4 regions of the Halomonas sp. HAL1 genome follow, and region 3 is predicted to be linked to each of the others. Evidence: predicted binding sites of a transcription regulator. Region 3 holds the regulator's gene; each other region holds the start of a gene.

Region 1 (7,863 bases), 1.4 Mb from region 3:
CCTTCGAACGGCTGTAAGTGTTTGGGTTATTGACGATGCAGAGCAAATGAGTAATTACTCCTTGAAGAGTACTAATAGGTTTGAGTAGGATCTGGCAGTCGGTCTGATGATATTCCCCATCAATGTATCCACCCGCCATTTCGTAACGAACCGGCACTCCGTCTGCTACACAGTGACCACAATTTGCAATGAGCTCATCACATAACGATTCAGGAAATATATGGGATAGATGCTCCCCCACGTATATCTTTTTGCTGCTTAACATAGCTTGCTGAGTGGGGTTGACTGCCTCGACGACAAAATTACCCGGCTCTTCAAAACGAATAATTATCATTGATGCAGGAAAAAAATCCCAAAGGAACTTCAACATTGAGTCGGCATCATCACCAAAATAATCTTGAAAACCAGGTTTGTTCCGTATTGGCATGATCATAGACACGCACTCCCACCATGAGTGTAGTGGCAAATAAACAGCTATCTGTTTTATAAGGCACAGCTTATGAAGCACAACCCAGCGCATAGAGAGCGTTCTTCCATTGCTCACGACACTCTTTTACGACGTGATACTCACTATATTTCTGAGCTACAAAGGTAGATAACAGTTGCTGTAACTCAGGAATCGCGTTGGTTTCCGATAGCCTGCTAAAGAATGTATGCGACGTTTCAGCCGCCTCTTCAGCGTCAAGAAGAACCTGCCTACCCATAGTTTCATCCAACACGAAAAAATGCCTGCTATTTTTATTTAAAAAGGACATTTCTCTTAGCTGGCTAATAGTTGAAGGAAGAACTAACTCCATCTGCTTTGCCACTTCCTGCAAGTTAAAAATCCTATGTTCGCACTCCATACCAATGGCGCTCATCAAACGGCTAACGGGGGGATCAAAGGGCAGAAAGCAAAGTGCCAACCCACGATAGCGATACAACTCACGTGTCTCTTGCGAGTAAGCTAAGGTTATTTGATCCTGAGGCAGGGGACTAAGTACTGCTAAGCTAACCATTGGCAAAGCCCTCTAAGGGTATAAAACATCTCAAGGCCGGGAGGATTTCAAAAAATTATCTTAGAGCGGAACAAAGCTCAGTTACTATGATATATGTTAGCTTTTCAGCCAGTAATAAAAAGTTAACGTAAATTAAATAAATCAAAATCACCATGAACATTAAATAAATAAAAAAATTTACAAACCATAATTTATATAAGGTATTTTTATAAATAAAAATAGTAAGAAAACCATCATTACGCTTAACTTAATTAATAAAAAAGCATTAGCCGTAAATATTTTTCATTAATTAATAATGGGTGGATGCAGTCTCTGAGTGCAACGCTACTTAATGAATGGCTGGTGGGCTTTCTTGGTGTTTCGCCAATATTTCGCCCAGCACTTCAACTGGGCACCTGAAGTCAAAGCGCTTTCGAGGCCGCATATTCAGCTGTAATGCAATGGCATCAAGTTCCTCTTGGGTGTGGTGCGACAGATCCGTCCCTTTCGGTAAATACTGCCGTATCAAGCCATTGATGTTTTCATTGCTACCGCGTTGCCATGGGCTGTGAGGGTCACAAAAGTAGATTGCAACACCCGTTGCTTGGGTAATCTGTGCATGCTTAGCCATTTCTCGGCCTTGGTCATACGTCATGCTCTTGCGTGCGGCTAGTGGCATTCGGTTGAGTGCTGCGCTAAATCCCTCAACAGCTGAGGTCGCTGTGGCGTCATGTAATTTGGCGAGGATGACGTAGCCACTGCTGAGTTCAACTAACGTGCCGACGGCAGAGGCATTGTTCTTACCTTTGATTAAATCGCCCTCCCAGTGGCCTGGCATTTCGCGCTTCTCTATCTCCGGTGGACGAAGGTGAATGCTCACCATGTCGGGTATTTGGCCACGGCGATCGACCTGACCACGGCGAGGCTTACGGGTCGATTTGCCTTGGCGCAGGCAGTGAATCAACTCTTTCTTAAGCTGGCCCACAGGCAAGGCGTAAATGGCGTTGTAGACCGTCTCACGGCAGACGTAAGCATCTTCAAAACTGGGCGTCATCATGCGTTTGAGCTTGCCTGCTATTTGTTCTGGAGACAAGCGGTTGCGAAGCATATGAATGACCAGCTCAAAGCGTTCACTCCCCAACAGCAGCTTACGTTTTGGGCGACAAACCATGCGTCGAGCGCAGCGGTGCGTCTGCGCACTATGAGCACAGTAGGCACCTGACTGAGTTTGGTTGCGCCGTACTTCACGGCTGAGGGTAGACGGAGAACGCCTCAACATGTGAGCAATCTGGCGGAGACTCATGCCTTGCCTGAGGCTTACCTGTATGGTGGCACGTTCTTCGATGCTGAGTTCTGAATAGGACATAAATCCAACACCTTACTAAAATTCTTAGGTGTTGCACTCAGTTTCTGCGGCCAAGATGATAAATTTAAAGCTTATAGTTGATGACGGCCTCTCAACGCAGACGATAGCCTGCGCCTGTCAGCGTCTTAGCTGGCACATTACCCAAGGTCAGTTCGAGGCGGTGGATCTTGGCGATAGGAAGGTGGTCATCACCCTTCATTCCCCCGGCCCTATGGTTGAAGGCACTATCTGCTAGCTAATAAATTATTTTGGCCTTCACCGACGCTACCATACGATAGCTGGGTCGATTATGAAGTGGGGCTACGGCAAGCGCCACGACAAAATCCTTCTGACGTAGCCATCTCGTCGATAAATAACTCCGGGATAAATCCACATAGGGGGCGGGAGGTGTCTCGCCCGGTGGCAGGTAGGCTGGGGCCGGTTCACCCAGCGTCTCAAACGAGCGGATATAGTGATAGAGAACATCAATTCAACAAAAAACGGCAGACAAAAGATAGAGTCATCGAACCCTTCTAGCGATTCGATGACCATTCTACGTTTTGAAATTTTATTACTTATCGCCTTCAAACCCTTATATCATCTATTACCTTCCATACGCCGGGCGAACTCCATGCAGAATGGTGTATTAAGTCTTTTTCCGCGATGCTGTGTGCCTTGCCACTTAGTATTACGTCGTGATCGTGCACCTCGACTTTGATCGCATTGGCATCCTGGATAGCTCTACGTTTAAGTGAGGCCTCAATATCGGCCTTGACAGCAGCAGCGGTAGGCTTAGGTTTGAGAACGATTTGGTTACTCACACCCGTAACCCCTGTCAAGTAGCGTATGGAACTAGCAGCCAAACGCCGTTGATACTCCCAGGGGACTTCGCCGGTTAGCGTCACCCAACCGTCTTCAACCATTACCTTTAATGGGTCATTTGGAATGTATATATTCCACTCCAGCGTATTTTTAACCGCACGAGCAATATCCGCATCAGTGCGCTTGTTATTCCCAGGCAATTTTACATCCATTTCAACGGCAACGCCTTTAACACCGCTAACTCGCTGCGCTGCCATTTCTGCATGCCACTTCTCTGCATAACTATCTACATGGCCTGCTAATGTCACAATGCCGTCGTTAACCTCTACCCCAATATTCGAAGCACGAACAGTGGGTTCATACTCGAGTTCGGCAAGCACATCTTTCTGAATTTGACTATCTGACTTTGGCATCCTTAGTACTCCTTCAGTTTTGCAAGCAAATCTTCTTATTACGTAGAAATACTCACTCTACCTACTTGATTTCAAGCTTGCGCCGTAAAGCCTGTTTGGCTTTTGGCATGGTGATTGTCAATATGCCGTCTTTAAATTTAGCTTCAGCATGTTTAGTATCCACTTCTACTGGCAAGGCAATCGTCCGAGAAAAGGCACCTTGCCAAATTTCTGAATGGTAATACTCATCCTGTTTTTCCTGGGTTTCTCCAGAACGCTGGCCTTTCAACATCACGGCGTGTTCGGTTATTTCCAGGTCTATTTCTTTCCGGTCAACCCCTGGCATCTCAGCGCGCACTTCGATTTCTATGTCTCGATCAATGATGTCAACTTTAGGGTTATGTTGACCGAAAAAACCTAGCCGTTCTTTTATTAAGTCTTCCTTGAAAAAGGGCTTCATCCAGCTGCGCTCGAAGAAACCCTCTATCATACGATCAAACTCTTCCAGCGGGCTTAAAGAGCGCTTACTGGAAAGTGAGTCCGTATCTTTTTCCGCCATTACAGGCTTGCTGATTGCTTTTTCCATGACACTACTCCTATGTATTTCTTTTACTTAAGAAAAGGGCTAAATTGCATTTTTATCCTTCTTTTTCTCAATGGCTACATTACAAGCCATGGTATATTTATAGCGCAAACATTTTTATTTAGAAGGTGACACATGTAATCAAAAAGCACTAATACGCAAAAAACTTGATCCAGAGCAATTAAAACCAGCTTCACCCCAACTCACCTATAAAATGGTAGTAAAATTATTGTGTAGCAGCCAATTTGAACTCATATTAAACCTATCAATAGAACTCATATCACAATAATTTTTCGTTATTGCTTTTGTTATATATACGGACAGCTTAAAGTACAGTGGCATCAGCGTCACTTGGCACTCGAGTAAAGTGAACCAGTAAAGGTAAGTAAGTGTTATTGTTAGATAAACTAACGCTCAGTTTCTAGGGTTAATAACAATGCTTTATGATGAGACACAATACCAACATTTGGACAGGCTGGTACGAGCATCACTGGCAGGGCTAACACTCGGCATTTCTCCTACATCGGCCATGCTGACTTACTTGGACTGGCTATCAAGCCTCCAGACTTCTCCTGGAACTCAAGCTCATCTAGTACAAAAAGCAATGAAGAAACAGCTACGCTTGCTGTCTTGGGCCAGCCATTCGGCCTTCGACCCCAATGCCACAGCTTGTATTGATCCCCTGCCCCAGGATCGTCGTTTTCGTGACCCTGCCTGGCGTTACTTCCCCTATAATCTGCTTTATCAGGGCTTCCTTCTTCAACAGCAGTGGTGGCATAACGCCACCACCGGACTACGCGGCTTATCCCTGCATCACGAGCAGGCAGTAGAATTCGGTGCCCGCCAGTGGCTTGATGTGTTCTCGCCCTCCAATTTTTTACTGACTAATCCCGCGGTGCTCCAAAAAACTGTTGAGAGCGCTGGAGCCAACTTAATACAAGGGCTGCAGCACTACTGTGAAGATATCCAAAACCACTATCTCGGCAAAAGGTCAGCGGGTTCTGAAATGTATGTCGTTGGAGAAAATGTAGCAATTACACCGGGCAAGGTTATCTTTCGCAATCATCTGATCGAGCTAATCCAGTACACCCCTACTACAGAAGAAGTACATGTGATGCCTATACTCATTGTGCCTGCATGGATCATGAAGTATTACATCCTGGATTTGTCCCCCCATAACTCGCTTGTTAAGTACTTAGTCGATCATGGCCATACGGTTTTTATAATTTCCTGGCGCAACCCAACGGCCGAAGATCGCGATATTGGAATGGATGACTATCGGCAACAAGGCATTCTGGCGAGTCTCTATGTCATCGAAAACTTATTTCCTAGTCAGAAAATACATGCGGTAGGCTACTGCCTGGGCGGCACCCTGTTGGCTATTACCGCTTCTGCGATGGCCAGAAATGGAGCCAACCGCTTGGCCTCAATGACACTCTTCGCCGCACAAACGGACTTCCGAGAAGCTGGTGAACTAATGCTTTTTATTGATGAAAAGCAGCTCGCTTTCCTTGAAGACTTAATGTGGGCTCAGGGCATTCTCGATACGAAACAAATGTCAGGGGTATTCCAGATACTGCGCTCCAACGATTTAATCTGGTCCCGGGCCGTGAACGAGTATTTGTTAGGCGCAAGGCAACCCATTAACGACCTTCTCGCCTGGAACACCGATGCAACGCGCATGCCCTACCGTATGCATTCTGAATATTTGCGTACCCTATTTTTAAATAATGACTTAGCCGAAGGACGCTTGCGGGTAGAAGGCCGCCCGGTGGCGCTTAGCGATATACAAATACCTATTTTCTGTGTTGGCACAGAGTGGGACCATGTCGCACCATGGCGATCCACTTATAGATTGCACCTTCTTGCAGATGCACCGGAGATTACTTTTTTGCTCACTAGCGGTGGTCATAACGCGGGTATTATTAGTCCCCCTGAACAATCGCATCGGCATTATCGAATAGCCACCGCCTTTGAAGGTGACTCCTATATTGATCCAGACACGTGGCTGGAGCGTACAGCAATTAAGCCAGGCTCCTGGTGGGGTGCATGGCAATCATGGTTGGCAGCAAGATCAGGCCCCCTTGTCGAGGCACCTCACGTTGGTTCACAAAACTACCCACCTCTCGAAAACGCCCCCGGCAGCTATGTCAGAAAAGCATAGCTCTGTATGGCTAGCTTGATGAAGACGCTATTCATTTTGTGTTCTTTGAGCCTGGCTAGCTAACGAAGCTGAGCGTCGCCCACTAATATATAGTGGAATAAACCCTCCACGATTAGAGAAATAAATAAAACACGCAAAACGATAGGCAACAACTTTTAGCGACTTAAGCAACCAAATAAGTCTTAAGACGTAATCATACAAACCCCATATCCAACCCCTAAAAAAACTTATACACTTACTGCATAGCGCCTCAAATAAACGCTATAAAACAACTTAATAAACTGCAAGATTTTCATATGACTAAATCAACAAGAGAATACTAAAGTTAATATTTTTTATCTATCACCCCATGCAACTGTTAGCAGTAGTAAAGCACAATGCTACCACTCCTTTCAGTGGTGCATTGATGTATTTTAGAATAGCTTCTACCCACTATTAAAACTGCCTATTTATTGGCGGCCGAGCTAATTCTAGCTACTAAATAGCGCACTGGCACACTCAGCGCACTGGCTATGAAAGCTCCTAAAAGTGCTAACGCCATATCCTTCTGCGCATCCCAAATATCTCCCTGGGCACCTAGGTATGACTCCCCCAATTCCCCTGGGAAGAGTACAACAGCCAGCCACTCAGCAATCTCATAAAACGCCGAATGGGATAAAATCAGCACCACCGGTAGTAGGCGCCATAAAACTGCCTCATATAGTAGGCGTCTTTTCACAAGATCTTTCATCAGTGGAAAAAGTAGCAGTCCATAAAGGAAATGTACCCAGCGGTCGTACTGATTACGCTCAAAGCTAAACCGTTGGTCCAGAGAAAACCCAAGCAGTGTTCTCAACCAGTGGTCATAGGGCACTTCAGAATAGGTATAATGAGCACCAACTTCATGAAATATTAAAAATAGAAAAATGCTTAACCATGCCAGACGCGAGACACCACCCTGATACCACAACCAACCCAATACGGGCACCGCGGCAAACACCAGAATATTTTCAAGCAGCCAATCTGAGCGGTAATAAGGTGCTATGGCCAGCCATATCCAGAACAGCACAAAGCCAACAAACAGCCATACAGGAAACGGATCAAGCGTTAGCAGCCGAGCACGTACTTGCTTAATCCTAGACACACTCCTCTACCTCTGTTTATTGATTTAGCCAGCCTGTTCGGCGCATCACAATTTTCTCGACTTCCAATATAGCCATCATCACCATGCCGATGCTGATGACTAATACGCCATCCAAAAATGCTAACGGACGCGTATCGAAAAGGGCATGCATAACAGGCCAGTAGGTAAACAATGCCTGAGCAACGATCACCACAGTGACAGCAGACAGCACAGCGGGGGTGCCTATTAGCCCCTGCCAGCTAAATGAAGTGTAGTGTAGATAGCGCACGTTAAATAGATAGAAAATTTCCAATACGACGATCAAATTGACCACTAAGGTGCGAGCCATCGCAAGCTCATCCCCTCGCCCTAGTGAGTAAAAAAATACGCCCAACACCGCTGCCAGAAACAGGAACGACACAAGCGCTACCCGCCAGATCAAAAAAGGTGTCAGCAGCCCTTGGTTGGCAGGCCTAGG
Region 2 (7,863 bases), 730 kb from region 3:
GGCTAAAGCGCTTACTAATGTCGCTAGGAGCACTGTCGCTGCTGGCGACATTGCTGTTTATAGGTGGCAATTTTTGGGTGCTCGCGACGACTGCTGCTTATATCGAACGTCAGCCGCAGCAGTGCCGTCCCGCTAGAGTGGGAGTTGTCTTTGGTACTTCTCACTGGACGCGCAGCGGCGTTCGGAATCCGCACTTTCATGCGCGGATGCGTACTGCAGCCACCTTGATTGAACAGTCCCAGGTCGAGCACCTGTTGCTGTCTGGCGATAATCGTACCCAAGCGTATAACGAGCCACGAGCGATGTGGCGCGAGCTTTATCGGCGCGGCGTCGCATCAGAGCAATTGACCATGGATTTTGCGGGCTTTAGCACTTATGACACCCTTGCGCGGGCGCGGGATGTGTTTCAGTTGGATAAAGCGCTACTGATTACCCAGAGCTGGCACCTTCCCCGTGCGGTGTACATTGGACGTGCGTTGGGGATGGATGTTACCGGCTGTGTGGCGGATGATGCCAAGGTGGAAGTCGAGTGGCGGTTAAAACTGCGCGAGTGGGCAGCGCGTGTGGCTACCCTGGGCGATCTGTATCTATGGGGCAGGGAGCCCTATTTCCTCGGCACTCCAGAGCCCATAGAGTTTAAGAAACGTGCGCCCATCGAGCTAATTCTGCCGTCACTCAACGAACGCTTTACGGCACCCTAGCGGTGCGTGTTGCGCTTTTGCAGCGCATAGAGCTCGCGAATCAGTTTACGGCACCCCCGCATACATTCCTCTACCACCGGTTCGATAGGATCAGGTAACGGATGGGTAAAGAGCGAAGAGAGCGCCTGCATCAATACACGCTCTTGCTCTAATAACTCATTGATCAATACTTGACTATCGTTACCCACGAAGCTTTTTAGACGGCTCCAAAGCCATAAAAAGTCATCGCGTTCAACATCTGCATCCCGAGGCAGCATTTTCAAATGCGCACGGGCAAGCTCCTGCAATTTACGCATCTGCTTAAGCCGCTCAGTATAATGCGGCTTTAAAGCGTCGCGCAGTGAGGGGCGCAGGCGTTCGATATTGTCTTGGAAATAATCAATGCTATCGGCCAGCGCTTCCAATACGCTGTCCATCGCCACTTGGCGATTATCGAGAAACATGAGCGTCTACCTCCTTCGGTGACGCAGATTGTGGGGGGGACAGCGTCGATTTGCCACCCCCGAATCGGATTATTTTAAGATTCTGCCTTAGCCTTTAGGCTTGGGCGGCGCTTTACGAGCTGGAGCGGCATTTCTTTCAATGTGTTCAATGATCATGCCCGCAATATCCTTGCCGGTGGCGTTCTCAATGCCCTGCAAACCAGGCGAAGAGTTAACCTCCATAATCACCGGACCGTGATTTGAGCGTAGCAAGTCGACACCGGCAACGCGCAGGCCCATGGCCTTGGCTGCACGAATCGCCGTTGAACGCTCTTCAGGAGTGATCCGGATCACGCTGGCGGAGCCTCCGCGGTGTAGGTTCGAGCGGAATTCACCATCCGCCGCCTGACGTTTCATCGAAGCCACGACTTTATCGCCGATCACTAAGCAGCGAATATCAGCGCCGCGTGCTTCCTTAATGTACTCCTGAACCATAATATTGGCTTTCATACCCATGAAGGCCTGAATCACTGATTCCGCCGCCTGGTTCGTTTCCGCTAACACCACGCCAATTCCCTGGGTGCCTTCAAGCAGCTTAATCACCAGCGGGGCGCCTTTGACCATGGTGATCAAGTCAGGAATATCGTCTGGAGAGTGCGCAAAGCCGGTAATCGGTAGCCCCAGCCCTTTGCGTGACAATAGCTGAAGTGAGCGTAGTTTGTCCCGCGAGCGAGTAATAGACACGTTATCGTTGATAACGTAGGTGCCCATCATCTCGAACTGGCGTAACAGCGCGCACCCATAAAAGGTCACCGACGCACCAATGCGGGGGATGACCGCATCAAAGTGCTCAATTTCTTGACCTTTATAGTGAATCGAAGGGTGGTGGGAAGTAATGCTCATATAGCAGCGCAGCGTGTCCACCACACGAGCGGTATGCCCACGCTGCTCTGCAGCTTCAACCAGGCGGCGTGTAGAGTACAAATTACGGTTGCGCGATAGCAGAGCGATATGCATGTAGGAGACTCCGAGTCTAAATAAAGGTGGCTAATAAAAGGGGTTAAGGCTCACCGTGCAAAAATGCCGCACCGGGTGCAATTAGCAGGCGGCGCATGGCGCGGCGTCCTAATAGCATTGGGTGGCGCATATTGCTGCGGTCAGTCAGGGTCAGTTCAACCGGAAAATTCAAATCGCCCATTTGCATTGGGGTACGTATTACATAGCGCCACTCGCTATGTCCGTTTGAGCTGGTGACTCGGCGTCGATCATGTAAATGTAGATTGTAGCGATGGGCGGGTGTTGTTGGCCCAGCGCTGTGGGTAATAAAACTTACCCATAGTTGACCATGTTCATCTTCATGTGTCTCTATCTCTTCTGCATGCAGGGCGGAAGTACGCGCACCAGTGTCCGCTTTACAGCATAGGTGAAGCCCTAGCTCAGGTAGCGTCACCATTTCACGGCGTCCAATGACCGCCTTGGCCTGATAGGGTAATTCCTTCACGGCTCACTCCTTGCAATTAAAAATGACAACATCAAATCAAGCCTTTCTCTGCGACATCATCATGCTCAAACGGTGTTGAATAGAAGAACCTTCGGGCGCGTCACGCATGGCCATCATGACCGGTAAGCGTAGCCGTGGGATGAGTGCAAGATCACGCACTACCGCGGCAAAATCAGTACGCTCATCTTCCGCCAAACGCTGTAGAAAAAGAGGTAAGCGCTCAGCGTCTTCAAGATACACCCAGCCACGCCCGGCAATGGCAGCCAGCACATCCGGCCCACAAACTGTGGTTTCTTTAAGTAAGGCGGAGTACCAATTACCCACCGCTGATGCATCCGTATTACCCACAGCGCGCAGACAAGCACACAACGTTTCAATGTCGCCCGCTTGTGCGGCGGCTTCGCCGCGACGTTGCAGCGCGGCGACTAATGCATGTGGCAATGGCTGGTGCTCTAAACAGTAGCACACGGAGTTAATAACGGCGGTAGGTAGGTCAGGCAGTCTCAGCGCTAACGTGTCGGCATCGGGCGACTCCATACGAACGACGTAATCGGCAATTCCCTGTAATCCTAATGCCTGCCAATCAATCGCCTGCTGGCCGCTCAAGTAATCCTCAACCGGCTCAAAATGTTGGCTGGCAGGTAGCCCTACGTCATAAGTTGCACGGGCAATGAGCATCGCTTGAAAGGTAATGCTGGGCGTAAAGGCGAGGGGATTATCCTTCATTAAGTGGTCCACGTCCGCTGTTTCTTCACGTCCCACCTGAGAAACAGCTCGACCTAATGTTTCCAGCAGACGATTTAAAAACGCATCACGCTGAGCTGGGGCAAGTATCCCCTCTTCATCGAGTGGCAGAGCTAAAAACCAAATGGCAGGTTCGGGCATATCCCCCAAACGGAATAGAATGGCTAAACGTGCTTGGCCTTGCCAAGGTTCTGGCCACGCCAGTTCGCCACGCTCAAAGGCGGCGAGGGACTCCCGTGGGCAGGCGACCACATGGCGGCCCATATGGTAAAGGGAAACCTCTGCGCCGCTGCGGGTAAAAAACTCATCAAGGGTTTGAATCGGTTGCATGACATCCTTCCGCGTTGCAAGCCTGCACTCTACCTTGATGATGGGTCACTGTCAGCCGCAGAGGCGGATAAATACCGACCAATGGGGATGCCTTACATGACAGTGTGGTTAAAAAGTAAACAACTGTGCGAAAGCCCCATGAGAGCAAGCGCTGCGACACCTTTCCATAGTTTATCCACAGGCTCATGCAGGTTTTCTGTGAGTTTATGGATCACTCTTCACAAGTGGCCACGATTGGCAAGCAGCCAGCCAAATGGGGATAATGGTAATAAGATACGATTTTCATTTTACGAGGTAGTTACAAACGACGTTATGAGTACTTTTCAACCGCTACAGACAGCACTCCTAGAACTTGAAGCCGCGATGAAAGCCGCCGATCTATGGCGTATGCCGACACCTGACGCTGATGCATTCGCCAGCCAGCAGCCGTTTTGCATTGATACAATGTCGCTGCCTCAATGGGTGCGCTTTGTATTCATTGCTCGCTTAAACGCCTTGATTGAGGCCCGTGCCGCCATGCCCGCCAAGTGTGAGGTGGCCCCCGCTGTAGCCGCTTATTTACAGCAAGAGAAAACACCTGCCCATCATCAACTGCTTGTTGTACGTGCTGTAGAAAAAGTCGACCAGTTAGTTACTGAAAGCTGAACGGTATTTAAAGATTGAAGCGATTTAACAGACAAAGCCTGCCGCAAGGCAGGCTTTGTAAATTACATCTGTCATAACGCTTTTGAAGGCGGCTTAGAAGCGGTAGCTGAGGCCAGCCATTACCACTACTGGGTCGATCTCAACAGTGCCCGCCTCTGCGCCGCCCACTTTGGCATCGGAATCGATATCGATGTACCACGCCGCAGCATTTAACGCCCAATGTTCATCAATCAGCAGATCGACACCTACTTGACCCGCTGCGCCCCAGGAGTCGTCAAGCTCCAATGACGCGCCGATATCGGTTTTTTCGTCTGAAAAACGGGTGTAGTTAATACCTGCGCCTACATAAGGCTGAACACGGGCCTCGGTACCCCCTAACGGGTAGTACTGTAGTGTGAGGGTAGGTGGCAAGTGCTTGGTAGAGCCATCAGTCACGCCTTCCACCTGCAGGTCGTGTTTGAAGGGTAGTGCGGCCAGCAGCTCGACGCCCATCTTGTCATGGAAGCGATAGCCTAGCGTGAAGGCAAAATTCGTCTCCGCATCGACATTAACATCGGCGCCTAATATCTCACCGTTATTGCTTGTCGGGTCCACTTTCGCAACACCCACGCGGGTAAAAAAGTCACCCGCGCCATAGGCGAATACCTGGCTGCTGGTCATCAAAGCCGCAGCGGCAATACTGGAAACGAGTAGGGTGGAAAGGGGGGCTTTACGCATGAGTTGACTCCTAGTGGCATTGCTAAGCGACTATGGATAAGCCGCTTCATGATGTTTAAGAGTCTAATAAAGAGGTGGTCACTGGTTATTGATCTAGGGCAAGGGTTGGCTGTCTTAACGCCAGATTCGTTATTCAAAACATGAACGGCAGGCATAAAAAGGCCACCCGAAGGTGGCCCGTTCACATACAGCGCAGAAGGGCTGTAATGTAGCGACCTTCCTGTTGTCGATATATCTGACACGCAAAGGTCTCATGAACAACTTATTGGTTAGCGAGTGATGTGCTGATATTCACCCGCATCGGCCGTCATACTGCTCACTACCAGGATGGCAATAAAGGAAGCGATGAAGCCGGGAATGATCTCATACACGCCGGGACCTCCCATAAACTCACCGTTCCAGCCCAATGCAATCCAGATCATGACGGTAGCGGCACCCACTACCATGCCAGCGATAGCGCCAGCACCGTTCGTGCGTGACCACATCAGCGACAAGATAATCAGCGGACCAAACGCGGCACCAAAGCCTGCCCAGGCATTACTGACTAGCCCAAGCACCTGTGAATCCGGGTCTGACGCGATAACGGCCGCCACCAAGCCAACCAGTACGACACTGATCCGGCCTACGCCCACACACTCTTTATCGGTCGCTTCTTTACGAAAGAACAGGCGATAGAAGTCCTCAGTCAGTGATGAAGAGGCCACCAGCAGTTGGCTGGAAATGGTACTCATGACCGCCGCCAGCAGAGCAGCATAGAGGAAGCCAGTGATCAGCGGATGGAACAGCAGCTCGGCTAGGATAATAAAGATCGTTTCCGGATCTTCTACGTCCATGCCATTACGGACCGCGTAGGCACGGCCAAACACGCCCAGAGAGACTGCGCCAATCAGCGAGATGGCCATCCAGCTCATGCCGATATTGCGGGCAATAGGTACATCCTTCAGCGTTCGGATAGCCATGAAGCGCACGATGATATGTGGTTGGCCGAAATAACCCAGGCCCCAGGTAACGGCAGAGAGCCAGCCGATAAAGGTCAATCCTTCTGTCCATGAAAGTAGCGTGGGATCGACCTCATTGAGTGTCTGTGACGCTTGGGTGAAACCACCGCCACCTTCGCCAAACAGGACCACCGCCGGCATGATCACCAAGGCCAGCATCATGATGCAGCCTTGCACGAAGTCCGTCATGCTCACGGCCAGGAAACCGCCGACCACGGTATAGACCAGTACCACACCCAGCGTAATGATGATGCCCGTAGCGTAATCGCTCAGGCCACCAATGTTGATGACGCCAGCAAAGGCGCTTTCGAACAGCTTACCGCCTGCCACTAAGCCTGACGCCGTGTATACCGCGAAAAAGATAACGATGACGATGGCGGAGACCGTTCTCAGCGACATTGATCGAGTGGGGAACCGGTTGGCCAAGAAGGCTGGAATCGTAATCGCATTGCCATAGTGCACCGTCTGTTCACGCAAGCGCGGTGCCACCAGCACCCAGTTAAAGAAGGCACCCACGAACAGGCCGATACCGATCCAGGCTGAGCCCAAGCCGGATACGAACATCGCCCCAGGTAACCCCAGCAGCAACCACCCGCTCATGTCTGAAGCGCCAGCCGACAGGGCCGCCACCTTTGGGCTAAGGGTGCGGCCACCTAGCATGTAATCTTCAGAGGTGGATGTGGATTTGCGCATAGCATAAAGGCCGATGCCAATCATGAGCGCAAAGTAAGCAAAAAGGCTGATCCAAACGCCAATAGCCATAAAAAAGTCTCCTGTTTCTTAGTTATTAAGTCGGACGTAGCGCCGACAGGTTAGTGCGCTTACCGAGAAGAATGGGTTGTGGCGCAGTCTTGTTGTTGTTAATGGCTGTTATTCCCTTTTCCTGTTCACTTGACGTACCCCAGCAAACGTCAGGCTGGGGTGGGGTCGGAGAATTGGTGGGTGTGATGAGCGGCTCACTCATCACCCAGCGCCAGTAGTGACGCGTTCCCGCCTAAGGCAGCGGTGTTATTAGTAATCGTTTTTTCAGTTACAAAGCGCTGCAGGTAGTGAAGACCGCCGGCTTTTGGCCCTGTGCCAGAAAGCCCTTGACCACCAAACGGTTGAACACCCACCACAGCCCCAATGATATTACGGTTGATGTACACATTGCCTACGCGCATTTTCTGCGCTATTTCAGCGGCGAATGATTCGTTACGGCTATGTACGCCAAATGTCAGGCCGTAATTGCGACCGTTAATGTCATTGATAACTTTATCAAGCTCGCTGGCTTTGTAACGCACGATATGCAGTATGGGCCCGAACTGCTCGCGCGTGAGTGAATCGATGCTATCAATCGTGAAGGCGACAGGCGCCACGAACGTGCCATCTTGAGTATGCTCAGCAGCCATCGGTGTTTCGGCGACCAGGCGATTTTCGGCTTTGAGTTTTTCGATGTGCTCCATTAAGCCTTTACGCGCCTCTTCATCGATTACCGGCCCCACATCAGTGCCTAAATCGCGAGGGTCGCCAATGCGCAGTTCATTCATCGCGCCTTTGAGGATTTCAATGACCCGGTCGGCAACATCGTCTTGTAGATACAGTACCCGCAGCGCCGAGCAGCGCTGCCCAGCGCTTTGAAAGGCCGACTGAATCACATCTACTACTACCTGTTCAGGCAGAGCAGTAGAATCGACAATCATGGCGTTCATGCCGCCGGTTTCCGCAATCAGGGTGGCTAGCGGGGCATTTTCTCGTGCCGCCAAAGCGCGGTTGATAATTTGTGCGGTGTCGGTGCCACCTGTGAAGACTACCCCGGTGATCCG
Region 3 (7,863 bases):
CCTGAGTGGGTGGCCACGGTGTCACAGTGGAAGAGCAACATTGCCAAATGGGCAAGCGAGCGGGATGGCGACAGCCTGATGAAGCTGGCGATTATGCTTGATGCTCATGCTGTGGCCGGTAACCCCGGTCTGCTTGAGAGCGTACGAGAAGAGCTATTTGAACGCTGTTCTCGTGATGAGCTGTTGCTTTCGTACTTTGCGCGCACGGCGCTACGCTTTTCCACACCGCTGACGCTGTTTGGCTCGCTGAAAAAGCCTCAGCACGGTATCGATATCAAGAAAGGTGGCATTTTTCCCATTGTTCATGGCGTTCGCACCATGGCGCTTGAGCGACGGATCAAAGCGACCTCAACACTGGATCGTTTAGACGCGCTGGCCGCCGATGGCCGCTTGGATCGCCGGTTCGCCGACGACCTGGGCGAAGCGCTGGCGCTGTTTTCCGAGCTGCGTCTCAAACAGCAGCTCACGGCCCTAGAGGCAAGTAGCACATCGCAAGAGGCGAACCGCACCAATCGTGTCGTGGTGCAAAGCCTCTCTTCGCTAGAACGCGACTTATTACGTGAAGCTTTGCATATCGTCAAAGACTTTAAGCAGCGGCTTTCCCATCGTTATCATCTGGAGTATTCGTGAGCGGAATGCGGCTGTTAGATCGACACGTGGCACTTTTTAGCGGCTCCTTGCGCACCTTATTGCGCCGCGAAAGCGACCGGCGGCGCTGTGCTGATTCTCCCTATGCCTGGCTCTTTCAGCCCTATATGGGCGAAGAACTAGTAGCGCTTGCCTGCACATCAACGCCAACGCCGACGTCACCTGTGATCAGTTTGGCCGCCGTGGTGCTTAGCCAACAGCAGGTGCGTACCAGCCGTGCTTTTGTGCTGACGTTAGGCGCACCGGGGCAGGCTAGCAATGCATCGCTGCGTCGCCACCACCTGCTGAGCCAGGCGGGGGAGGTGGCGGCGCCAAACCGCGACAATTTAAATGCGTTAGTAGAGTTTATTGGCAATCGTCCTATTGTCGGTTGGCAGTTAGACAAGCGGATTGGAGCGTTAAATGCGTTGCTGAGAAAGCGGTTGGATTTCGCGCTGCCCAATGCCCAGGTCGACGTGGAAAAGCTGCACCAGCGCCAGCTGCGGCGCTTGCACCCGGAGATAGAGGCGCGGAGTAGCTTTGCCCAAGCGCTGGCGTGCTGGCAAGTACCCGCGATGGGGATGCAGGGTGTGTTAGGCGAGGCCACTTCCAGTGCGCTGCTCTATATGCGCCTGCAGCGCATTATGGCGGAGGCTGCTTAGTGATAAGCAGCTCTGCATACGAGTAGTTGGGTCAGGGCGGTGAGTGTTGTTAGAATAGCAGTCACTTTTTTCTTGAATGCCTTCCACCCTCGGCAGTGCTTATACCATGCAATCTCTTGATCATTTTGACCCTGCTTCCCTCGGAGCCGCCCTCGCTGATGTTGAGCAAGACTCGCCAGAGCTGGCCGATGCTAAGCAGAAACGTGAATTTAACAAGCTGCAAAAGCGCCTGCGCCGAGAAGTAGGCAATGCGATTATTGATTACCAGATGATCAATGAAGGCGACCGTGTGATGGTCTGTCTCTCCGGCGGCAAAGACAGCTATACGATGCTGGAGATTTTGCGCAATTTGCAGCGCAATGCGCCGGTCAATTTCTCACTGGTGGCGGTCAATCTGGATCAAAAACAGCCCGGTTTTCCCGAGCACGTGCTGCCTGCGTATCTGGATAAGCAGGGCGTGGAATATCACATTGTCGAGCGTGATACTTATTCGGTGGTGAAAGAAAAAACGCCAGAAGGTAAAACGACTTGTGCGCTCTGTTCACGTCTGCGCCGCGGTTCGCTGTACGGGTTTGCTGAAGAGATTGGCGCCAATAAAATCGCCCTGGGCCACCACCGCGAAGATATCCTTGAAACGCTGTTTCTCAATATGTTCTTTGGCGGCAACTTAAAAGCGATGCCGCCTAAGCTGCTTTCTGATGATGGTAAAAATATCGTCATTCGGCCGCTGGCTTACTGCAAAGAGGCGGATATTGCCGAGTTTTCACGGCTGATGGAATTTCCGATTATTCCCTGCAATCTATGCGGTTCGCAGCCCAATATGCAGCGCCAGGTCGTCAAAGAGATGCTCGCTGAGTGGGACAAAAAATTCCCCGGCCGTCTGGAAAGCATGTTTAAGGCGGTAACTAATATTGCGCCTTCCCAGCTGGCGGATCGCAGCCTGTTTGATTTTGAAGGGCTAGAAGCCAAACAGGCAGAGCTATTGGCCGGGCGCATTCAGGCATTTAACGTCAGTTAACCGTTTGCTGCTCCTCTTCGGCGAGGGTGATTAAGCGCTGCATATCAAGAATATTGACCTCTCGCCCGGACACCGCCACTACGCTCTGCTGCTGAAAGCGGCTTAAAATACGGCTGACGGTTTCCACCGCTAAACCCAAATAGTTGCCGATATCGGCCCTGGGCATGGAAAGGCGGAAACTGTAGGGCGAGTAGCCACGGCGACGAAAACGATCCGAAAGTGTTATTAAAAAGCTCGCTAGCCGCTGGTCGGCAGTTTTACGTGACAGCAGGCGCATCATGCGCCGGTCATCGCGTAACTCTTTGCTCATGCTGCGATACAGTTGGCCACGCAGTTCGGGCAACTCCTCTGAGAGTGAGTCCAAGCGATCAAAGGGAATCTCGCAAACGGTGGTCGTTTCCAGGGCAATTACACTTCCTGGGTAGTGCTCCTCATCAATCCCGTCCAACCCCACTAGCTCGCTCGGGAGGTAGAAATTGGTCAGTTGCTCGCTGCCGTTTCCCTCTGAGGTGACCTGTTTCAAACTGCCTGAGCGGACCGCATAAACGCTGGTAAAGCTGTCGCCTTGGCGAAATAGTGGCTCGCCTTTTTTCAGCGGCGCACGGCGTCGAATAATGGCATCGAACTGCCCCACATCGTCTATCTCAAGGGCAAGCGGCAGGCACAGTGAGCTCAAGCTGCAGGTTTGGCAGCGAGCTTCATGGAGTAGCGAGCGTCGGCGGCTCATGGGTTCCAACATGCGTAGCTCCTTGCGTAGCGTCTTGGGTGTCAGGTAATTCTCACGCTGGGCTGAGGTAGGCTTCCTTTATTATGGAAGCTTCATTTCGTTAGCGATAGCTTGTTTACACAATCTTTGAGTAGTGCGTGCCTGAGTGCTGCGGTAGGTGAGCATCAAACGCCATGGCTAAGTGACGAATTAGCAGTCGGCCCATAGGCGTCGCGCTAAGCTGGTCGCCGCTGCGCGTCAGCAGGCCATCTCGCTCGGCGCCCTGTAAGTGCTCAAGCGCTTGCGCAAAGTAATGCGGGGCATCAATTTTCCAGCGTTGACCGATGGCGGCCAGATCAATGCGCATATCACACATTAGTCGCTCAATGACGTCCCGGCGTATCAGGTCATCGTTACTTAAGCGCAGCCCGCGAACGGTTGCCAGCTGGCCCTGATCCAGCGCTGCTTCATAGCGGGCCAGATCGCTAGGGTTCTGTGCATAGACATCATCGACGCGAGAAATTGCCGACACGCCAAGCCCGATTAAGTCGCACTGGGCGTGGCTGGAGTAGCCTTGGAAGTTGCGCTGTAGCGAGCCTTCGCGCTGGGCGATCGCCAAGCTGTCATCAGGACGAGCAAAGTGGTCCATACCGATGTGCACATAACCGGCCGCGGTGAGCATCTCTATCGTGGTACGCAGAATCGCCAGCTTCTCTTCGCTGCCCGGCAGGTCATCGACATTTATCCGCCGCTGGGGGGCAAAGCGCTCGGGCATGTGGGCGTAGTTAAACACAGAAAGCCGTGCTGGATTTAACTCGATCACTTGGCGCAGGGTGTCTGCAAAGCTTTTTTCAGTCTGAAAGGGCAAGCCGTATATTAAATCGAGATTGAGCGAATGAAAGCCCAGCCGGTGCGCTTCATCCATCAGCGTCTCGGTGAGTACTCTTGGCTGAATACGGTTAATGGCTTTCTGCACCAGCGGGCTTAAGTCCTGCACGCCTAAACTGATGCGATTGAAACCGAGCGATTGCAGGTGGCGCAGCGTAAATACGTCCGCTTCGCGTGGGTCGATTTCAATCGCGTAATCGCGATCAGACGCGGACGAGAGACCAAAGCGCGCGTCCAGACGATCAATCAAGTCGCCCATCTGGTTCAAGTTAAGAAACGTCGGTGTTCCGCCACCCCAGTGCAACTGCTTCACCGGTCGTGTGGTATCCAGGTGGCGAGCGGTCAGCACCATTTCACGGTCAAGCCGGGATAGGTACGGCTCGGCCAGGGCGGTGTTCTTGGTGGCGATTTTATTACACGCGCAGTAAAAACAAATCTTGCGGCAGAAGGGGATATGCACATACAGCGAAAGAGGACGGTGGCTGGCATTGCTGCGCTCTAACGCCTGAGTCAAATCGCTCGGGGTAAATTGGTCGTGAAACGACAACGCCGTGGGGTAAGACGTATAGCGCGGGCCGCTGGTATCGTAACGGCGCAGCAAGGCTTCATCCCACTTTTTCTGCTCCGGTGCTGCCCCGGCCATGGTTGAAGTCATCGTAGAAGAAGCCGCGGGGGCATGAACGGGCATGAAGTGGCTCCGGCGTTAAAAGGGGCGTTTTAAAGGCTGTTTTTTCAAAGCCAGAGCCAGCCTAACGCGCGGCGCCGATATAAATATTGAGCCATGTCATGTTAATGCAGGTTGTGTGCTGTGAGTGTCCACAGCTGCCACAGCGCAAAAGCAATGATCGTCAGCGCGGCCACGCTGCGCGTTGCCGGGTGACGAATCAGGTGGCTTAACTGGCGCGCGGCAAGCCCGGTGGCCAGCAGCGCAGGCAGCGTGCCCAGCCCAAACGCACCCATCAACAGTGCGCCCTGGAGCGGGTCGGCAATCGCTAAGCTCCAAGCCAGCATGGAGTAGACCAGCCCACAGGGCAGCCAGCCCCATATCGCCCCCAGCGCAAAGGCTTGGGGTAAATGAACTACTGGCATTAAACGTCGCCCTACCGGCTCGATGAAGCGCCATAGGCGGCGGCCTACCGCTTCCACTTTCAGCAGCCCTTTCCACCAGTTGGCGATATACAGCGCCATCAGGATCAGCATCAGCGCCGCAAACACTTGTAGCAGCATTCGCGCCGTGGCTGAGAGGGAAAACAGTGTGCCTAGTAGAGCTACCAGTGCGCCTGCGCTCATATAGCTAGTAATACGACCTGCATTATAGCTGAGCAGCAAGCCTCCCATACGCGCCGGATGGCGCATGCTGGGGGGGACTGCAAAAGTGAGCGCGCTCATAATGCCACCACACATGCCAATGCAATGGGCGCCGCCCATCAAACCAAACACGAACGCCGCCAGCAGTGGCGGCAGGTCAAGGCCGGTTGGATTCATGGCCGGGGCTCTTGGTCGTCGGTTGAGTTTTCGGCGGGGATAGTCGGCTTTTGCTTAGCGCGCTGAAGTTGTTGACGCTGTTCAGGGGTTAGGTCGTTCTCATCTTCATCAAACAAAATGCGGTGCGCCGGGCCTTCCAAGTCGTCGAACTGATCATTTTTCACCGCCCAAAAGAATGCCCAGACGGCGAGGCCCAGCAGAATAAGTGAAAGCGGAATGAGTAGATACAGAATCGTCATGCGGTTACCGGTGTTGAAGCGCTTGGCGAAGAGGCGGGCGGCGTCGTACGCCAGCGTGACAGCCGCAGCGCGTTACCCACCACCACTAGCGAGCTGAGCGACATACCAATGGCCGCCATCCAGGGTGGCACCAGCCCCATGGCCGCCAGCGGCAGCGCCGAAAAGTTGTAGCATACTGACCAGATCATGTTCTGGCGCATGATACGCCGGGTCGCGCAGGAAATCTCGATAGCCTCAAAAATCCGCATCAGGCGTGGGCTGAGCAGCACCGCGTCGGCGCGGGTGCGGGCTAAGTCCGTCGCACCGTTCATGGCAATTGCCACATCAGCACCGGCTAACACCGGCACGTCGTTGATGCCGTCACCAATCATCACCACGGTTTCGCCAGCGGCTTGAAGCTCTTTCATCCGGGCCAGTTTGCCTTCTGGGCTGGTGCCTGCGTGCCACGTCGTTATGTTGAGTTGGTTGGCCAGGCTCTCCACAGCATCGACGGTATCACCGGAGAGCAGCTCCACGGTTAGCCCCTGGGCCTGTAGGGCTTTGATCGTGGCAGCAGCGTCATCACGAATGCCATCATGAAGACCAAACCAGGCGCGGGGTTCGCCGTTTTCGCTCAGCAGCAGCCATTGCCCCCTGGCGGGTGCCGAAATGGGTTCTCCAGTGGAAAATTCTGGTTTGCCCAGCTTCCAGCGCGCGCCGTTTAGCGTGCCCTCTAGTCCTTGACCGGTATGGCTATGAATATCTTTTGCCTGAAGCGTTGCATCCCGAAACGGACGAAAGGCGCGGGCGATAGGGTGTTCTGAGTGGGCTTCGAGCGCCGCGGCAATCGCCTGGGCACGATCGGCGGTTAATTCGCCGAACGGTTTGGTCTGGGTCAGGTGCATCTCGCCGCGGGTGAGCGTGCCGGTTTTGTCAAAGATTACCCGGGTTACGTTGGAGAGCGTCTCCATGGCATCGGCGCGGGTGATCAACACGCCGCGCTTGCGCAATTGGCCGTGGCCTGCGGTCAGGGCCGCGGGAGTCGCCAGTGCCAGCGCACAAGGGCAGGTCACGACCAGCACCGAAAGCAGTACCCAGAGCATCCGCGAGGGGTCGATAAACCACCAGGCGATGGTGATGCAGGCGGTCACCACTAACAGGCGAAGTACAAACAGGTGGGCCATGCGTGCTGCCATCTGGGCCAGCCGCGGACGGCTGGCAAAGGCGCGGTCGGTGAGATCGACAATGCCCGCCACACGGGCATCGCGCCCGGCGTGGGTAACTCGGATCACCAGCGGGTTTTCCATGTTCTGACTGCCGCCGATAATGCGGTCGCCCACCCGACGGGTGACCGGTAGATATTCGCCGGTCAGCATGGATTCATCCAGGCTCGATTCACCCTCCTCGATCACGCCATCGGCAGGCACGCCGTGGCCGGGCTTGATCAAGACTCGATCATCCGGGGCGAGTTCGCTAGCGGGCAGAATGCGTTCGCTGCCGTCGCTTTCCAGTCGTGTGGCCGAGATTGGCAGTACGCCGCTCAGCGCATTGCCGCTATGCCCACTGCGGCGCCTGGCGCGGCCTTCCACGTAGCGCCCAAACAGCAAAAAGAAGGTGAACATGGCGACCGAGTCAAAATAGACCTCGCCGACGTTAAACAGCACCGCATAGCTGCTGGCAAGATAAGCTCCACCGATCGCCAGCGACACTGGCACATCCATCCCCAGTACGCCGGTGCGCAGGTCGCGCAGGGCATTGCGAAAGAACGGCTGGGCGGAGAAAAATACTACCGGCGTTGCTAAGGCAAACGAGAGCCAGTGGAACAGCGCGTAGAAATCGTCGCTGATTTCACCGGGGCCGGAGACATAAATGGGGATCGAGAACATCATCACCTGCATCATGCCTACTGCAGCGATGATCAATCGCCGCACGTTCATGCGCTCTTCATGCTGCATGCGTGCTTGGGCTTGATCCGGTTCGTAAGGTTGAGCGTCGTAGCCAATTGCAGCCAGTTCGGCTAGTAGTTGCGAGAGTTTAAGCTGCTGCGGGTCCCAACTCACGCGCAGTCGGTGGTGGGTTAAATTAACCGCGCTGGTGGTAATTCCCTCCAACGCATTCAGGCGGTGTTCAATCAGCCACGCACAGGCGGCGCAGGTAATGCCTTCAATGGCGAGGGTGGCTTTGACGTTGCCCTCATCACCATCAGGGTGAACAAACTGCGCCTGCAGGCCGGGGTCGTCAAACACCGACCACGTGTCT
Region 4 (7,863 bases), on a different replicon from region 3:
AGAAAAATTACCGTACATGCCGGATTCATAATGACCAGGAATGTTACAGGCATACTCTAGCTCGTTAACATTGTCAGGGACACTCCATAATAAAGTCCCGGTTTCACCAGGCGCAATGGTGACACCTGCCATGTCCATGCTGGCCATATCGTGACCGCCGCCGTGTGACATATTAGACATATCGTGGCCTCCGCCGTTGGCCATGTTTAGCATCATTTGACGATGTTCTTCTTGGGCTTCTTTGCTACCAATCACAAACTCATGTTCTAAATTGCCGGTGTTGGTGATTTCAAATTTAACAATTTCACCCGCCGCCATTTCTAGCGTTTCAGGGTCGAACCACATATCGCCAGCATCAAGAGTGATCGTGCGGTCAACGTCAGCGTCGGTCAGGCCACTGTCACCGCCGCCATGGCCGGGCGCAGCCAGCGCCGCGCCCGTGATCAGACTTAATGAAAGGGCAAACAAAGACGTTGTTAAAAGAGTGTAGCGCATGGTCATTTACCTCAGAGGTTATTGTCACCCGTTCTTTATACGGTGTTAACCTGAAACGAGCCTGAACCTACAGTAAAAATATGACCTGCCGGATAAGTAGCTATCACGAAAACTTGCAAGCGCAAGGCCTTATTTCGGGACCTTTTTTAATTCAATACAGCATCTTCCGCTTAATAGTGAAATTTGTTCAGTTGCCGATGTCGGCAGCAGGGATGCTCTTGGTCATCACTGCGCATCATTGTCGGCAGAAAATAGTTGCCCCTTGTTGATGATGATGGTAGCGCTAGTTACTTTTATCGCTATGACCGGACGTCGGCTTTCCACTTCATCTATATTAACCCTTGTGTCTACATTTCCTGAAAGTTTTGCCACAAGATGTTAATGCGAGCGTACAAGCACCATGAGCGCTCATCATCGACGTTGATCTATCAGCAGAAGGTGTAGCTCGTTAAATATCGCCCTCATGAACTCAATGACCAGCCGATGCTGGCCAGTTTGATCTAGATCAGCGTGAAAAAACCAGAGGACAGCTCTTGCAAAAGACCAGTGGCTCCCCAGGGATGACAGAAGCAGAAAGGCTGAACCAGCACTGCACCTGTATCACTCTAGACCGACGAGCAGCCACCCAAAGTCTTATCGACCAGTTGGGCGACGATGCCGATGAGGCCTTTATCCGTTCGACCTGGCATCAACTTTTCTCGAATGTCGCTGTCTTTGTCCCATCTCAGGTTCTGGAGCAGATGAGGGCCACTGTTCAGGCCATAGAAAACGCCGCCGCTCTTCCCGACTATCAGCGACAAGTACTGTCTTGGGCCCCGCAAAGTGCACAGTTAAACCCCGGCCCAGTAGGTGTCTTCATGGGCTATGATTTCCATCTCGGCGAGGACGGGCCTCGCCTCATCGAAATCAATACCAATGCCGGAGGTGCATTTCTTAACGCGATCCTGGTACGGGCCCAACTGCAGTGTTGTGGTGATGCTAAAAGTGCGGCCGGGTCTGCCGACTTCGAGGCTAAAGTGATAGCCCAGTTCGAGAGCGAATGGCGTGCCCAGCGTGGCAATGGACGTCTGGAGAGGATAGCTATCGTTGATGATCAGCCTATGGGGCAATACCTCTATCCTGAATTCAAACTTGCCCAGCAGTTATTACGGCGTCATGGCATTGATGCTCTCATCCTCTCGCCTGGCGACCTTCGGTATGAGTCAGGCATGCTATACAGCGGCGGTAAGCGAGTAGATATGGTTTACAATCGCTTAGTGGATTTTGGGCTCGAAGCACCCGGAAACTCCGCCTTACACTCTGCCTGGTTGGACGGAGGCGCAGTCATAACCCCAAATCCCCATGCACACGCATTGTTCGCGGACAAACGCAACTTGGCTGTGTTATCAGATCCCGCGACGCTTATGGCTTGGGGGTTGAGCGCTCAAAATGCCGAATTACTTCGCTCTTGTATTCCCCGTACCTTACAGGTCAGCGCTGATAATGCTGATACCCTTTGGCAACAGCGACGGCAGTGGTTCTTCAAACCTGTCGCAGGCCACGGAAGTAAGGGAGTGTACCGGGGAAGTAAACTCACCAAAAAAACATTCAGCCAAATCTTGGAAAGCGACTATATTGCCCAGGCCCATGTGCCTCCCTCCGAACGCCTCGTTCTGGTCGATGGACAGCGTAAAAATCTCAAGGTCGACGTTAGACTGTATACCTATCGCGGCACACTGTTAATGGCCGCAGCGAGACTTTATCGAGGACAGACGACCAATTTCCGTACGCCAGGTGGGGGGTTCGCACCTGTGCTTCTCATGAAAGATTAGTTATCAAAAATATGATCTAAAGAGTTTGTCCCACAACTTATGCGATTATCGTGATAGGGCGTGGAACTCATCTTGCAAGGCGATCGCCTCACTTCGGCCCGCGATTAGTTATTCGGAAATTGCTCCCAGCAACCTTTCAATTGCGCGCAAGTTTTTCCTGCGTTTGGATTTAAAGCCTGGAAACTTACAATATTATCAGCTACGCGGATGAAACCTCGTCAATGAAGGCTGCCCTTAAAGGGGTATCTCTGGAGCGATATAGATAGCCACCTAGCCGAGCGATGGCCTTCATATAGAAACCATGTCGCGTCGCTGACCCAGTCGAGGCGGTGGAATCGACCGGTCGACCAGAACTAATAAATGATCAGTAAAGAACCGTTGCTAGCAAGGCAGCCGGGAACTGATGCCTAAGAATGATCAGTCCGGATACGATGTAGCCGAGCATAATGCCGATGGTGAGTCGATCGGCTGTGGTGAAGCACATATCCTCAATCCGGTAGCCAGTTTTTCAGATTCCATCATATACGTGTGTGCTAACGCACAGATCGTGTGATGTCAGACCCTGAACATGATGGTGCGGGTCCGTGTCGTTTGATCGCCAAGGTATCGGTCGCGTTACTATCCGCGCTAGATAACGAATAGTGCATTATGGAAATACAATCCTAATAATGTCAGGAAGGGTCTCCTCATGAATAGAGTCAACACTGCAGCAATGGCTTTTTGTCTTCTCGCTGTTCTGCCTAGGGCAGCATCCGCCCAAAACTCAGAGTACGGCCCACGGGTGTCCGTGAGTTTTCGATCTCTGGAACTGGCAGTAACGATCGGAATTTTAATAGCGGAAACTTCGGCGTGAGACTGTTGATCTTGGTTGGTATCTGAGGGATAACATGGTTGCCGGTGTTCGGCAAAGCGTCAATTACGCCGATGTCGAAGGCGAAGGCGGGCGTCACAGATGGTTTCTGGAACGGCTCAACCCGTGGTTACCTAACCCATCAGTTCCTTGATGGTCGTGCGCGGCGCTTCGTCGGTGCTAGCCTCGGTGGTATCTATGGAGACGGCGTCAAAGACAGCGCCTTCGCGGGACGGGAAACGGGTATGAAATACTATGTTCTGCCCAAGGCCTATTTCCTCGCTCGCGCTGAGTATCAGTTCCTGTTCAGCGATACCGACGATGCCACCGATGCGTTTCAGGAGGACGGTATCTGGGCTTATACGATTGGTCTGGGCTACAATTTCTGAACCACATCAAGATGCCACGAACCACCACGGCCACGTGGCGGGTGTGCATCTCTTGTCGCGCGCGGATGGCATCGGCCTTGCCTTCCGGATAGCGTTGCTTATAGCTATTAAGCTAGGTTCTTAACTACCTAAGGTGGTTGTCCTGACGGTCACCCATTCGGTGATGTCACCCTTGTCAGCACCGCCGTGATCAGCAGGATAACCACGACCAGCACCACCTCCAGCGCAATACTGCGCTGCAAACGTCGTGGGGCTGTTGCATCGCCGCTCTCAAAGCCAGGTACAAGCCGCCACTTGTTCGCGGCAGCAAATAACAGCAGCACCGCGACAATCAATACTTTGCCGATCAAGAACTGTCCATATGCCGTGGTGAGCAGGGGTGTGAGACCGCCTGTTAGCAGCGTGGCCAAAGTGACGCCCGCCAGTACCAACACGCCAACTCCGCCCATGGCGAGTTGCCCGAAACGGGTCAGAATGCGGGCGGTATTGCCGTGGTTGTAATGTTGCCCCACTAAGTGGAACAGCGGCCACAGCGAGGCTACCCAGAATGCTGCCGCCATCAGGTGAACGATCAGCAAGACAGCCAGAACGAGGCGTGGGGTGTTTACTGTATGCCCCACCTGCACGAATGCCAGCATCACCAATAAAACGCCTACTAGGCTCAAGCTGTTGGCTGTTTTCGAGAACGCTAAGTTATTAAGCTGAATCGCCTGGACCAGCAGCAAACCAGCTACCACCAGTATTAGTCGACCCCCGGACGCGCCATCGAACACGATCCCGAGCAACATTGGGTTGGTTGCAGCCGCTATATTGCCGCCTCCAAGGTAACCAGCTTCTAAAGACCACTGGAACAGAATCAGGATGACCCCCGCCCAGGCAGAAAGGACACCCATGCGGGCGACGCGCCTCCGGTCGTGATCAGGGAGCCGGGGAAACGCTAGACGAAACAACACGGCCCCCGTCGCGACTAGGGCGCTAAGGTAAATCCCGGCCGCCACGAGAATCATCGCGACGGTCCAGACATCGAGGCTATTTACGGAGAACCACCAAGCCACGGGTCAGGGCTCGACCGAGAAGTTAAAACCGTCGGACATCATGTGTCCGTCATCCGATAGGCCGCGCCAGTGCACCTGGTAGTCCCCAGCCGAAAGAATTTCACCGGGCTTCACGACGTAGCGTTCGACCTGTTCACTGCCTGGCTGACCATCAAGAGGAACGGGGCCGTTTGGGCCTGTCACTTCAAACTGGGTGATGCGCATCATGCCACCAAACTCGATGCCAATCTCTGCTGGGGAATCCTGAATGGTGACGCCATCCTTAGGCGAAGTGCTTGCGCCCCCTTCATGGGCCAGCACTGGGATTGCTAGCGACAGCAACAGCGTTGCTAAGGTAGCGTGAATGATAGGGAGCGAACTCGTCTTCTTTTGCATACCGTATCCTTATATATTTTTAGGGTTGAATGGATGCCGTTACTTCATCGCGGAGGCGCTAAAACTGATTCGGCTGAGCCTTCTTACATCGTTCATCTGCCCTGTTTGGCGAACAAGGCGCATGGCGTCGTGCTTTTCTTCATGGAAATGAGTCGGTGTTAAAACGTGCCAACCTGAAACAGGGCTGAAAATGGCGGAAAAAATGATCTGTGACAACACTTAGGTATTGGGATCGGTTTCTCCTTTACCTTTGGGCCACCTATAGGTTGTAGGCTTATAACGAAAGCTAACTCCGCCTTCTTCCATTTTTAATGGATAAGGCGATGTCTCGACCAGCAACATGATAAGAGGAAATATCATGGTTAAGCACAAGATGATCTTTGCCATTGGTCTGGCTGCAAGCCTCAGTGTCCCCAGCAGCGCCATCTTCGCTCAAGGTATGAGCCAAGGCGCCCAAGGTCAGGGCAATATGATGGACGGCCAAGTCGGTATGGGTTCGGGCATGATGATGGGCAGTCAAGAAGGCATGTACCCAGGAATGATGATGGGAGGGCAAAGCGGGATGATGCCTTGTCCAATGATGGAAGGCATGGGGAGTATGTCCGGCATTGGCGGTATGCTCGACGAGCAGCAGATGAGTACCATGCGTGAGATGCGCCAAGAACACCGCGCGGCCCAGCTTGAGCGGATGGGCGAATTGATGAACCTGCGCGACGACATGATGCAAACCATGCAGACTGAACGCCCTGAACCAGAGGAAATAAAGGCGCTGCATGCTCAAATGGCCAACCTTCATGGCGATATGATGGCTGATAACGTGCGCATGCATAATCAGATGCAGGACTTACTGACCGATGAGCAGCGTGAACAGATGAGAGGAAGCATGCCCAGCCACCATGGACCGCAATAAGCCTTGGCGATTGCCTCTTTTTTTAGGAGTGATGGCATGATGAACGCGGAATGTTTTGCTTTTATGGGGTCAATGGGGTGGCTAGGCTGGTTGATGCCCCTGGCCATGCTGTTATTAATTGGCTTGGCGATCGCTTCGCTGGCCAAGTACCTCTTCAGTCGTTCACGCTAAGGAGTTGAAAATAATGCAACATATGAGCACCAAGCTTTTACTCTCTGGTTCCATGCTGCTTGGGGCGGTCTCCGCCCAGGCGGCGTTACCGCCAGAGGCAACATTGTATAAAAACCCCCAGTGCGGCTGCTGTGACGCTTATGCACGCCATCTTGAAGAGCTCGGCGTAGAAGTGACGATTATTGACGATGTAGAGCTGGGTGATATTAAGCAGCAGGCAGGCGTGCCCTATGGCCTGGGTTCATGCCATACCATTGAGATGGGCGAGTATTGGATCGAAGGCCACGTTCCAATGGAAGCCGTGCAGGCGCTGTTTGAGGAACAACCCGATATTGACGGTATCGGTTTGGCGGGTATGCCCATTGGCACACCGGGTATGCCGGGGCCACAAGAAAGCCCTTACAATGTGTACACGTTTACAGGCCAGGAAGATGAGCCATTTATGACCCTTTAGTAGGGTGATAAAAGCTCGCCTGCTGTCTGCACGCCGTTCTAACGGACTCTTGTAGTACAGCAGGCGCATTCAAGTCATACATTACTAAAACGAAAGCGCTGTATTAAACTTAGGATTTACTTTGCTAGTGCGTTACGGGTCGATTCGTTACGGTAAGCTAAAAATAAGATTGCGTCGTTTTCTTTACACCTACACATTGCCACACTAGCAAGCCTGTTAAAGCTTACTTTGCGCAAAAACCTCCTATTAATATTACGCCTTAATAAAAGGTGAGCATGTTGTATACCCGCGTTAGTAAGATTGGCAGTTCGCATCCCACGTTTATTTCCCAAGCCCGCGTCCTTACTCGTTTTACGATGGCCAATGGGAATGGTGGTCATCGATAACAAAGACGTGCCCATGTGAGCCTGGGGAATGATGGTGGGAATGGCGATGAGGTTCCGGCCCCTCCCATCCCTCATGTTCGTGCTGATGATGTTCATCGTGGTAGTGCAGGTGGGTGTGACTTTGGGCAGCGTGCTCGTGCTCAAGAGCCATCGGGTCATGTGCGTGCCAGATAAGGGCCGCGAGCCCCGTTGCCGCCAGGGCCACCGTTCCCAGCAAAGCGAACGTACCCGTCAGTCCCAGGTTCACTCCCAGCCAGCCTGCCAACGGATAGGTGACTAGCCAACAGCTGTGTGACAACGAGAACTGGGCAGCAAACAGCGCTGGACGCTCCTCCGGCTGGCATGAACGTTTGAGCAGGCGCCCGGTGGGGGTCATGACCAACGAGGCCCCAGCGCCCAGCAGTAACCATAGCCCGACAAGCCCCGCAAACGATGGGCCCAGCCAGCCCAGGTAGAGGCTGAGTGCCATCATAACGCCACCCAGCAGCATGACTGGCCGCTCGGACACCCGTTCCAGCACCTTGGGCAGCAGTAAGGCTATTAGCATGGAGCCCCCGCCTGCGGCGGCAAAGGCCAGTGCGACTTCTTTCTCGCCCAAATTCAACACCGAGCGTACGAGTACCACCGTGTTGACGATCTGCATGGCCCCGGCGGCTGAAACAGCCAGGTTCAACGCCAGTAGCCCGCGCAACCGGGGCGTCTTCAGGTAAATCCGCATACCATGAGTAACGCGACGCCAGACGCCGGGGGCTTCCTCTAGGGGGTGAGACGCAGGCAGGATCACCGATATAACCAGGGCGGCAGAGATAACGAAGGCCAGAGCATTGATTACAAACAGGACATCAAAACCCATCACCATCAGCAATGCCGCCGCCGCCATCGGGCTAAGAAGGTTCTCTAAATCATAGGCGAGACGCGACAGGGACAATGCTCGTGTGTACTGCTCTTCGTCTTCGAGAATGTCAGG

What was found. Region 3 encodes FNR, which switches genes on or off when oxygen is low (the NO sensors DNR and NnrR bind a similar motif). Its sites were predicted from a motif close to TTGATNTANATCAA; they were not measured.
Region 1: a site for FNR is predicted at 4,287-4,300, ahead of Q3Y66_RS08540 (Hsp20/alpha crystallin family protein). Genes of this name have one in related genera too.
Region 2: a site for FNR is predicted at 5,149-5,162, ahead of Q3Y66_RS11915 (OmpW family protein). Genes of this name have one in related genera too.
Region 4: a site for FNR is predicted at 5,178-5,191, ahead of Q3Y66_RS19845 (copper resistance CopC family protein). Genes of this name have one in related genera too.

What each region holds. Positions count from the first base shown of each region.
Region 1 covers NZ_CP130610.1:1,819,243-1,827,105, reverse strand. The annotation lists gene Q3Y66_RS08565 (GGDEF domain-containing protein) at 1-433, opposite strand, end outside; gene Q3Y66_RS08560 (hypothetical protein) at 498-923, opposite strand; gene Q3Y66_RS08555 (IS30 family transposase) at 1,327-2,343, opposite strand; gene Q3Y66_RS08550 (DUF1326 domain-containing protein) at 2,399-2,578, shown strand; gene Q3Y66_RS08545 (BON domain-containing protein) at 2,907-3,557, opposite strand; gene Q3Y66_RS08540 (Hsp20/alpha crystallin family protein) at 3,619-4,122, opposite strand; gene Q3Y66_RS08535 (alpha/beta hydrolase) at 4,556-6,283, shown strand; gene Q3Y66_RS08530 (DUF2238 domain-containing protein) at 6,729-7,406, opposite strand; gene Q3Y66_RS08525 (HAD-IC family P-type ATPase) at 7,423-7,863, opposite strand, start outside.
Region 2 covers NZ_CP130610.1:2,535,056-2,542,918, reverse strand. The annotation lists gene Q3Y66_RS11945 (vancomycin high temperature exclusion protein) at 1-701, shown strand, start outside; gene Q3Y66_RS11940 (hypothetical protein) at 698-1,144, opposite strand; gene rimK (30S ribosomal protein S6--L-glutamate ligase) at 1,232-2,140, opposite strand; gene Q3Y66_RS11930 (RimK/LysX family protein) at 2,184-2,624, opposite strand; gene Q3Y66_RS11925 (DUF3549 family protein) at 2,661-3,698, opposite strand; gene Q3Y66_RS11920 (YqcC family protein) at 4,011-4,343, shown strand; gene Q3Y66_RS11915 (OmpW family protein) at 4,437-5,060, opposite strand; gene putP (sodium/proline symporter PutP) at 5,330-6,820, opposite strand; gene putA (bifunctional proline dehydrogenase/L-glutamate gamma-semialdehyde dehydrogenase PutA) at 7,015-7,863, opposite strand, start outside.
Region 3 covers NZ_CP130610.1:3,268,370-3,276,232, reverse strand. The annotation lists gene Q3Y66_RS15370 (DUF294 nucleotidyltransferase-like domain-containing protein) at 1-630, shown strand, start outside; gene Q3Y66_RS15365 (DNA polymerase III subunit epsilon) at 636-1,289, shown strand; gene ttcA (tRNA 2-thiocytidine(32) synthetase TtcA) at 1,396-2,307, shown strand; gene fnr (fumarate/nitrate reduction transcriptional regulator Fnr) at 2,300-3,046, opposite strand; gene hemN (oxygen-independent coproporphyrinogen III oxidase) at 3,150-4,589, opposite strand; gene Q3Y66_RS15345 (sulfite exporter TauE/SafE family protein) at 4,691-5,386, opposite strand; gene ccoS (cbb3-type cytochrome oxidase assembly protein CcoS) at 5,383-5,625, opposite strand; gene Q3Y66_RS15335 (heavy metal translocating P-type ATPase) at 5,622-7,863, opposite strand, start outside.
Region 4 covers NZ_CP130611.1:2,403-10,265, reverse strand. The annotation lists gene Q3Y66_RS19865 (plastocyanin/azurin family copper-binding protein) at 1-495, opposite strand, end outside; gene Q3Y66_RS19860 (hypothetical protein) at 1,056-2,306, shown strand; partial or broken gene Q3Y66_RS19855 (hypothetical protein) at 3,019-3,545, shown strand; gene Q3Y66_RS19850 (copper resistance D family protein) at 3,695-4,600, opposite strand; gene Q3Y66_RS19845 (copper resistance CopC family protein) at 4,604-4,975, opposite strand; gene Q3Y66_RS19840 (hypothetical protein) at 5,334-5,885, shown strand; gene Q3Y66_RS19835 (hypothetical protein) at 5,922-6,056, shown strand; gene Q3Y66_RS19830 (DUF411 domain-containing protein) at 6,070-6,510, shown strand; gene Q3Y66_RS19825 (MFS transporter) at 6,862-7,863, opposite strand, start outside.